3 regions of the Gordonia jacobaea genome follow, and region 1 is predicted to be linked to each of the others. Evidence: riboswitches for the same ligand, from Rfam matches in the RefSeq annotation. Region 1 holds a riboswitch; each other region holds the start of a gene.

The links. A riboswitch is a leader RNA that binds a small molecule or an ion and turns the genes downstream of it on or off. The one in region 1 is predicted to bind cobalamin.
Region 2: it holds a riboswitch for cobalamin, as region 1 does, so the genes downstream of both, ACRVY7_RS00380 (CbtB domain-containing protein) here and ACRVY7_RS01135 (FecCD family ABC transporter permease) in region 1, are expected to answer to the same signal.
Region 3: it holds a riboswitch for cobalamin, as region 1 does, so the genes downstream of both, metE (5-methyltetrahydropteroyltriglutamate--homocysteine S-methyltransferase) here and ACRVY7_RS01135 (FecCD family ABC transporter permease) in region 1, are expected to answer to the same signal.

What each region holds. Positions count from the first base shown of each region.
Region 1 covers NZ_CBDRLS010000001.1:253,870-257,108, reverse strand. The annotation lists partial or broken gene ACRVY7_RS01140 (alkaline phosphatase D family protein) at 1-1,297, opposite strand, end outside; cobalamin riboswitch at 1,413-1,621, shown strand; gene ACRVY7_RS01135 (FecCD family ABC transporter permease) at 1,738-2,799, shown strand; gene ACRVY7_RS01130 (ABC transporter ATP-binding protein) at 2,796-3,239, shown strand, end outside.
Region 2 covers NZ_CBDRLS010000001.1:82,362-85,600, reverse strand. The annotation lists gene ACRVY7_RS00385 (ATP-dependent helicase) at 1-1,149, opposite strand, end outside; cobalamin riboswitch at 1,203-1,357, shown strand; gene ACRVY7_RS00380 (CbtB domain-containing protein) at 1,380-1,607, shown strand; gene ACRVY7_RS00375 (CbtA family protein) at 1,632-2,447, shown strand; gene ACRVY7_RS00370 ((2Fe-2S)-binding protein) at 2,535-3,209, opposite strand.
Region 3 covers NZ_CBDRLS010000001.1:49,263-52,501, reverse strand. The annotation lists gene metE (5-methyltetrahydropteroyltriglutamate--homocysteine S-methyltransferase) at 1-1,865, opposite strand, end outside; cobalamin riboswitch at 2,008-2,198, opposite strand; gene ACRVY7_RS00255 (SDR family oxidoreductase) at 2,364-3,227, shown strand; gene uraH (hydroxyisourate hydrolase) at 3,231-3,239, opposite strand, start outside.

The sequences.
Region 1 (3,239 bases):
GATCACGAGCGCCGTCGAGAACCCTTGCGCGCGAGGCCTCGTAACCGCTCCACCCGTCCATGCTGACCGCGCGCTCACCGTTCTTCCGGCGGGCGAGGTCGGCGATGGTGGTCTGATGCGCTAGGACGTTCCAGCGGGCACGGCTCGCGGCCAGCCCGTCGAGCAGCCACTTCTCCTGTGTGGCACCGGTGATGGTGCGTCGAGGGTCGGCGGTCGCGGCATTCTGCGCGGTGTCGTTGTCGCCGTTGGCTTGATCGCTGCGGAAGGTCCTGGTGTCGAGAACGTTGAACTCGACGAGGTCGCCATAACTGAACCGGCGGTAGGCACGCAGATCGTAGAGATCGGCCGTCGGTGTGGGGCGGGGCCGCTGCGCGACACGCACCGGTGTGTTCTCCCACCACGCGCGCATCGCCTGTGCTCGCCGGGCCAGGAATTCGGGGATGGGTTGATCGTCCTCGGGAACCCTTGCGGCCCAGTTGTTGTCGACCTCGTGGTCGTCGAAGATCGTGATGAACGGGCTTACTCGGTGCGCGGCCTGCAGGTTGGGGTCGAGTTTGTAGAGCGCATACCGATCGCGGTAGTCGTCGAGCGTCGCGCATTCCCGGTGTGCCGACGCGGGTGTTGCCGCGGTCTTGCGTCGGCCGCCGTCGACGGGGATGGGCTTTTCGTAGATGTAGTCGCCGAGATGGAAGACGACATCCGGTGCGTGTGCCGCCATGTCGGCGTAGGCGGGATAGTTGCCGTCGGCCCACGATTGGCACGAGGCGAATGCAAAGGTCAACGCGCTCAGGCGACTTCCGTACGACGGAGCGGTACGAGTGCGCCCGATCGCCGAGACGGAACCGCCCGCGCGGAATCGGTAGAAGTAGTCCGCGGCGGGTCGTAGACCGCGCACGTCGGCGTGCACGCTGTGCCCGTTCTCCGGCGTCGCCAGTTCGACGCCGCGCGCGACGACGTTCCTCATGCCGGGGTCGCCGGCGATCTCCCATTCGACCGGTACCGGCAGCATGCCCATTCCTCCGCGACGGGCGAGAGGATCGACGGCTAGACGTGTCCACAGGACTATGCCGTCGGGTAGGGGGTCACCCGACGCGACGCCGAGCGTGAACAGGTCGCTGCCACGACGCGGCGGGGGAGCCGACGCCGCGTCGGTCGTGAAGAGTGCGGGGACGGTTGCGATACCGGCCGCGACGCCCGCCCAGGTGAGAAAGCGTCGGCGGGTGGTGCCGGCGTGCAGGGTCTTGTCCCGATCGATCCGGAGGTCGGCCAGTGACGGTCGAGGTGAGATGTTCGGCATGCCGCCACCCGACCAAGAGAGGATGGACGTCGTCCTACCCGCCGTCGGCCTCGCGGTGATGGGATGGTGAAGTTCGTGAAACCGCATGCGCCATATGTCCGATTTGAGACCGTTGCTAGACTTCAGCGGCGTCGGTTCTCCAGCCGAGATTGTCGGTGGGAGCCAAGAGGGAATCTGGTGGGAATCCAGAGCTGCCCCGCAGCGGTAACGGAAACGAAGGCGTTCAACAGCACTGGGCCGGCGGCCCGGGAAGCGATCGTCGATAGGTGGCACATCACGTGCCGTGTCCGAAGTCCGAAGACCTGCCGACGTGACCGCCTGGCTCAGGCGGTCCCATCGACTTCGCGGGACATGGTCGGTGTTGAACGCGCAGCGGTCGTCGTCGACCGCGCGTGGCGACATCTGCTGTACCCGCTCCGGGCTGATCAGGAGGGCGGGCCATGTCGACGCGCAGTGCGAACCCGCGGGCAACCTGGACGCGACCCGTGTCCGTGGCCATCGGCTGCGGTGTGGCGCTCGTCGTGGCAGCAGCGTGCGGCGTCGCGTACGGAACCGTGGGGATCGGCTGGTCTGTGTCGCTGCGGATGGTGTGGGCGGCAATCACCGGGGGATCGGTCTCGTTGGTCGACGCCGCGTCGTACTGGATCGTCGTCGACTCGCGTGTGCCACGGGTATTGACGGGGGCGCTCGTGGGGGCAGGCTTGGCGGTCGTCGGTGTGATCGTGCAGGCGATGGTGCGCAATCCGCTGGCCGATCCCTACGTGCTGGGGATCTCGTCGGGTGCGTCGGTCGGAGCCACCGCGGTAGTGCTGTTCGGAGTCTTCTCGGGACTCGGTCTCTATGCGTTGCCGACCGCGGCATTCCTCGGCGCACTGCTGGCGACGTTGCTCGTCTTCGGAATCGCCCAGCGTGGGGGAGGTCTCACACCGCTGCGGCTCGTGTTGACGGGAACCGCTCTCGGATATGGATTCTCGGCGCTGACCACCGTGCTCATCTTCTTGCGTCCGGTGGGTGATGCCGCGCGGAGTGTCATGTTCTGGCTGCTCGGGAGTCTTGCTGCGGCAACATGGCATTCGGTCGTGTTGGTCTCGGTGGTGGTGGTCATCGGGATAGGCGTTGTCGCGGCGAGAGCACGACAACTCAATGCGCTGGCGATGGGCGACGAGGTCGCCGCGTCGCTCGGCATACGGGCGTCGCGGTTTCGGCTCGAGCTCTTCGTCATCGCCGCGCTGATGACCGGGTTCATCGTCTCTGTCTGCGGCGCAATCGGATTCGTCGGTCTCATCGTGCCGCACGTGACCCGCATGGTGGTCGGTGCGGATCACCGTAAGATCATTCTCGTCGCGCCGGTGCTCGGGGCGCTGTTCCTTGTCGTCGCCGATCTGATGGCGCGCATTGTCGTTCCGCCGCAGGAGATTCCGCTCGGTGCGATCACGGCGGCCGTGGGTGTGCCGGTGTTCCTCGGGCTGATGCAGCGTCGACGTACCCGGATCGACTCATGAGTGCTGTCGAGTACGACGGAGTCGCGGTCGAGATCGATGGCACCAGCATCATCCGCGACGCATCGTTCATGGTCGACTCCGGAGAGTTCCTGGGGGTGATCGGCCCGAACGGCAGCGGGAAGTCGACCCTGCTTCGATGCGTGTACCGCGCGCTGGCTCCGTCGAGCGGCAGTGTGCGAGTCGACGGCCACGACGTGCGTGCGGTGAGTATGCGGGAGAATGCCCGACGAGTCGCCGCTCTCACCCAATCAGCCTCGCTCGACTTCGATTTCACCGCGGCAGAGGTTGTCGCGACGGGACGGCTACCGCACCGCGAACTGGGTGCGGCGGCCCGTGCCCGCGCCCGCGAGGTGTGCGCGGCGGCCATGGCGACAGCAGGCGTCGGGATGTTCGCCGACCGTGTGTTCACCACGCTCTCCGGCGGAGAGGCGCAACGCGTA
Region 2 (3,239 bases), 170 kb from region 1:
GCCGAGCTCGAGTGAACTCGTCGCGACCACACAGCGAAGGCGCCCGCTCTTGAGGTCGTCTTCGATCTCGGCGCGCTGCTCCTTGGAAACAGAGCCGTGGTGCGCGCGGGCCAGGACGGTCGCGGCGCCGGTGGTGGCTCCCGACGCCATGACCATTGCCGGCGCGCCGCCGCCGACGCGGTCGTTGCGTGGCGGTTCGCGGCCGGGCTCGGTGCGTTGCTCGTGGATCTCGTTGAGCCGTGCGGTGAGGCGCTCGGCGAGCCGCCGGGAATTGGCGAACACGATGGTCGTGCGGTTGGTCTCGATGAGGTCGACGATCGACGCCTCGACGTAGGGCCAGAGCGAACCCGCCGTCGGGGAGAACGCGTCGTCGAGCTCGTCCGAGTCCGGTGCGTCGGGTGGCGGTGGGATGTTCGCCATGTCGGGTACCGGGACGTCGACGCGGAGGTCGAAGGTCTTCGACGCCTTCGGGCGCACGACGGTGCACGGGCGGGAGCCGGAAAGGAACTCGGCGACCAGCTCGGGTGGGCGCACCGTCGCCGAGAGTCCGATGCGCTGCGCCGGGGAGTCGAGGAGTTCGTCGAGGCGTTCGAGCGACAGCGCAAGGTGAGTGCCGCGTTTGGTGCCGGCGACGGCGTGCACCTCGTCGACGATCACGGTCTCAACCGTGGTGAGTGCTTCCCGTGCCGACGAGGTCAGCATCAGGTAGAGCGATTCGGGTGTCGTGATGAGGATGTCGGGTGGGGTCTTGGCGAGGAGTCGACGCTGGGCGGCGGGGGTGTCGCCCGAACGCACGCCGACGGTGATCGACGGTTCGGTGACACCGAGTTCCTGCGAGGCGCGCGTGATGCCCGCCAGCGGCGCGCGCAGGTTGCGTTCGACGTCGACCGCCAGTGCTTTCAGTGGGGAGATGTAGAGGACGCGCGTGCCCTTGGACCGATCGGGGCGGGCGGCAAGTGAATCGAGTGCCCAGAGAAACGCCGACAGGGTTTTGCCCGAGCCTGTGGGCGCGATGACCAGCGTGTTCTCGCCGTCGGCGATGGCCTTCCACGCGCCCTGCTGGGCGGGGGTCGGCGCGGGAAAAGCGCCGCTGAACCACCGACGTGTGGGGTCGGTGAAGCGGTTCAGGATGGAGGACGGGCCGGGCACACCTCCATTGTTCCGCACGGGTCTGACAGGACGGCACAACGTGCTGGTCGGGCGGCGAGAACCTGGTATAGAGTCGATCCACGCTGGTTGCCAGGAACCCGGTGAGAATCCGGGACGGTCGCGCCACTGTAAGTCCGACGGGAAGCGACCTGTCGCGACGAGTCAGGACGTGGCAACCAGGCCACCTCGCTCCACGTCAGGGACGCGCCATCCCGGAAGGAACCCTCTCAATGATTGCCACCTCATCACAGGCCGAACGTCGGCCCGCCGCGCTCGCCGTGCCGAATCTCTCGGTTGCCTCGGCGGCGCTCTGGCTCACCGCCACCGTGCTCATCGCCGCGCTGGCCTACTACTTCATCGGCTACGACCAGGGCGCCTGGTCGGTGTTCGGCAGCGACACCCACATCCACGAGTTCGTGCACGACTCCCGCCACTTCCTCGGCTTCCCCTGCCACTGATCTGACCCGGGAGACAACAGAACAATGGAGAAGAAGTTCATCGGCGCGGGCCTGCTATCAGGCCTGATCGCCGGAATTTTTGCGTATGTGTTCGCTCGTATCTTCATCGAGCCGGTGGTCGCGAAGGCCATCGATTACGAAGACGGCCGTAGCCACGCCGAGGAGATGCTGACCGGCGAGCACGGCCACGAGCACGAGGTGTTCACCAGGTCGGTGCAGGAAAACATCGGCGCAGGGGTCGGCACGATCGTCTTCGCGCTCGCGATGGGTGCCTTCTTCGCGGTCGGGTTCACTGTCTTGTGGACCTACCTCGGACGGCGATACCCCGCCACCGATCCGCGCTGGGCGGCTGCCGCACTCGGTGCGCTCGGATTCGTGGCGTTCTTCGGCGTCCCGTACTTCGCGTACCCCGCCAACCCGCCGGCAGTCGGCAACGACGAGACCATCGCCGACAGGTCGAGTGCCTACCTCACCATCACCGTGGTGTCGGTGATCGCGGTCATCGCGGCCGTCGTCTTCGCGCTGTGGCTGCGTCCGCGCATCGGCGGCCTGCTCGGTGCAATCGCGGGCGGCGTCGGCTACCTGGTTGTGGTCACCATCGCCATCGCGTTGCTGCCGAGCTTCGACGAGGTGCCGACGCCGGTCACCAACGATGCGGGCCAGATCGTGTTCCCGGGCTTCCCGGGCGACGTCATCGGCGACTTCCGCGTCTACTCGATCGCCAACCAGGTCATCTTGTGGACCGTGCTCACCACGGTGTTCGCGCTGGTCCTGGGCTGGATGTCGCGGTCGCGGTCGTCGAAGCAGGTCGACGACTCCGCGACGCAGACCGTCGCCTGACCCTCACCCCGACGTTCCACACGCGGCTCGAGTTGGCAGACGCGGCTGGTACACCAGCCGCGTTCACCAGTTCGGGCCGCGTTTGGCTTATCCAGAGGTCAGTACGCAGTCGCCACACACGGCTGTCCGGTCGCCGGAGACCTGGTAGATCAGGCAGCAGCTGCGTCGTCGAAAATTCGGTCCCGCCCGCAGCTGTCCACCCTCGACGTCGGGGTGGGCGAGAAAGAGGTCGGCGTGGCGTCGGGCCGAGTCGGCGAGTTCTGGCCGGGCGGTACCGATCATCCGTGCCGCGGAGTTGATCGCCGACGCGACGTTGCCGCCGAGGACGCGCGGCCCGACCGAGTACGACGTGTCGAAGAGTGCGGTGAGTGCGTCGACAGCACTCGGGAGTTCGCCGTCGGCGGCGGGCTCGGCGTCCACCGTCGCGACGGACAGCGGGAAGGGCCCGCCGAGATGGTCCCGCCACCAGACGTCCGCGGGGTCGAGGGACAGGCGGGTGCCGGTCACCGCTGCGGCGAGCGCCGTCGCCAGCAGCCTGGCGACGAGACCCAGGTGGGTCACCGACGCCGCGACGCGCAAGGAGACGTTCGACGCCGCGCCTGCGCCCAGTGCCGTCTGGACCCGTTCGACTCGGCCGTCGATTCGTTGTGGATTCGCCAGTGCCGCAGCCAGAGTCGACCATGGGTCGTCGACTGATGCACCGGCTGCATGGGTCTCGGACGCAAAGAAGGGCCCGAACTCGGCGAACACGTGATCGTTCACGCTCTCTGCCTATCTCATCGACCGCTCGTG
Region 3 (3,239 bases), 200 kb from region 1:
CGCAGTGCAGGCTCGTCGACCTGGATGATGGTGATTCCGGCCTTCTCGAGGTCGACGGTCTCGTCGCGGATAGCCAACGCGATCTGATCGGCCGACTCCGAGAGCGGCTGGTCGTCACGGACGAACGACCAGGCGAGGATCGTGACCGGACCGGTCAGCATTCCCTTGACCGGCTTGTTGGTCAGCGACTGCGCGTAGGTGATCCATTCGACGGTCATCGGCTGCGCGCGGACGACGTCGCCGTAGAGGATCGGCGGCCGCACGCACCGGGTTCCGTACGACTGGACCCACCCGTTGGCCGTGGCGAAGAAGCCGTCGAGTTGTTCGGCGAAGTACTGGACCATGTCGTTGCGCTCGGGCTCGCCGTGCACCAGTACGTCGAGTCCGAGTTTCTCCTGCAGCGCAACCACATCGGCGATCTCGGCGCGCATCCGTCGCTCGTACTCTGACTCGTCTATCTCGCCCGAACGCAGCGCGGCACGAGCAAGTCGGATCGCCGAGGTCTGCGGGTAGGAGCCGATCGTGGTGGTCGGCAGCGGAGGAAGTCCGAGCTGTGAATTCTGTGCCGCGATGCGCTCTGCAGCAGGCATCCGCGTGATGTCGGTGTCGGTGACGGCCGCCAGGCGAGCACGCACCGCCGGGACATGCACCCGCGGATCGCTTGTGCGGGTGGCCAGCGCCGCGGCGGACGCCTCGAAGGCCTCCCGCTCCGACTCCCGACCGTTGCGCAGTGCGCGGGCGAGCACCCCGACCTCGTCATACTTCTGCGCGGCGAATGCCAGCCAGCCTCGCAGGTTGTCGTCGAGTTCGTCCTCGGCGTCGAGCGTGTAGGGCACATGCAGCGTCGAGCATGACGTCGAAACAGCAAGCGCGCGTGCCGATCCCAACAAGGTGCCGAGGGTGGCGAGCGCCTTGTCGAGGTCGGTGCGCCAGATGTTGCGACCGTCGACGACGCCTGCGACCAGCAGCTTGTCGGCGAGTTCTGGGACCACGACGACCGAGTCGACCGAGCCCTCGACGAGGTCGACGCCGATGGCTTCGACCGGTGTTCGCGCCAGGGCGGCGAGAGACGCACCGGGGTCACCGAAGTAGGTGTTGACGAAGAGCGCAGGACGCTCGGTGACGGCACCGAGCCTCGCGTACACCGAATTGGCCAGTGCGGGAAGGTCTTCGGCATAGTCGGTGACGAGAACCGGCTCGTCGATCTGGACCCACGAGACTCCGGCCTGCGCGAGCTGTGCGAATAGCTGCTCGTACACCCCGAGCAGGTTGTCAATCCTCGTCAGTGGCGCGGGCGCGCCGTCGACGGCCTTGGCGAGTGCCAGGAAGGTGATCGGCCCGATGATGACGGGTCGGGCGTCGACGCCGCGCGCCCGGGCTTCGGCGATCTCGCCGAGAACCTTGTCGGGGTGCAGTCCGAACGTGGTGTCGCCGCCGATTTCGGGGACCAGATAGTGGTAGTTGGTGTCGAACCACTTGGTCATCTCCAGGGGAGCGATGTCCGCGGTGCCACGTGCCGCGGCGAAGTATCGGTCGAGTGGATCGGCGATGCCGTCGAACCGGCGGGGGAGTGCACCGAGGAGGACCGCGGTGTCGAGTACCTGGTCGTAGTACGAGAAGGTGTTGACCGGGATCGAGTCGAAACCGGCTGCGGCCAACCGTTCTAGGGTGTCGCGGCGCAGTCCGGCTGCGATCTGCTCGAGCTCGGCGGCGCTGACGCGGCCCGCCCAGTAGCCTTCGATGGCCCGCTTGAGTTCGCGGCGCGGGCCGATCCGCGGAGTGCCGGGCACGGTGGCGGTGAACGGCCTGCCAACCTGATCGGACGCCGTCGTGGAGACGGTGGTGTCTGCTGAATTGATGGACATGAGTTCGTGAACTCCTGCATTCGACGTGGACGGTTCACCGCCATGCAGGGAGAGTCGACAAGCCCCGGGTGGTGTGCAGAAGACACCACGACACGCTGATCGACCTGCGCCCGGTCCACGAGGCGGCGAGCCACCGGTCGCGGCGCGACCGGTGCAGGAGGCAGGTCTTCGGACTCGTCGGCGGGCTCACACGAGGTGAGATTCCTAGTGGCCGTCGCTTCCCGGGCTCGTGCCCAGTGCTTGGTGACGGCGGTCGTTCCGACATACCGCTGCGGGACAGTTCCGGATTCTCACCGGATTCCCTCTCACCCGACCGCCGATTACGGTGGCCGGATTCGACGCCGCGCGCGGGACGGAGGGGCTCCATCACAATTCCCGGCGGGCGAACCAGCTGCCGTTGCAGCATAGCGCAGCCTTTTCGTCGTCAGCCTCACCGTTGTGACCTAGTAGACGACCATCGCCATGAATCCGCGAACCCAACGGTTCCGAACCAGATAGGTGACTGAACAAACGAACACCACGTATCTCATCACCGGTGCAGGCAGCGGCTTCGGCAAGGAGGTCGCACTGCGCCTCGCGGAGCAGGGCCACGACGTCATCGCAGGCGTCGAGATCATCGCGCAGGTCAATGTCCTGCGCGCCGAGGCGAAGGAACGCGGCGTCGACCTCCGCGTGGAGAAGCTCGACGTCACCGACGAAGGAGATCGCGACAAAGCGGCCCAGTGGGACGTCGACGTACTGCTGAACAACGCGGGAATCTCCGAGGGTGGGTCGTCGGTGGATATTCCCGCCGCGAATATCCGGAGGCAGTTCGAGGTCAACGTCTTCGGGCCGATTCTGCTGACCCAGCCGATCGCGAAGGCCATGGTCGCCAAGGGCGGCGGCAAGATCGTGTTCATGTCGTCGGTGGCCGGCCTCACCGTCGACCCGTTCACCGGTGCGTACGCCGGGTCGAAGCACGCGGTCGAAGCGTTTGCCGACGCGCTCGATCAAGAGCTCAGCGAGTACGGGATCACGGTGGCGACGATCAACCCCGGCCCATTCCTGACCGGCTTCAACGACACGATGTTCGAGGCGTGGAAGTCGTGGGAAGACGATCCGTCAACCCGGCTCTTCGATTACGAGAAGCTCTCGTTCCCCCATGAGCAGTTCGATCCCGAGGAAGTCATCGAGGTCACCCTCGACGTGCTCACCGGTGCCGACACCGACTACCGACACGTGCTGCCCGCCCACACCGTTGACGACATCAAGTCGCAGGTCTCGGCGCAGTGGGACCGGACGCTCAACGACGGCAAGCGTGCCGAGCTGGTTCAGACCGCATACGACATCTCGCCCTACACTCCGGTCACCCAGGACGCGTGACCGTCAGCTCCC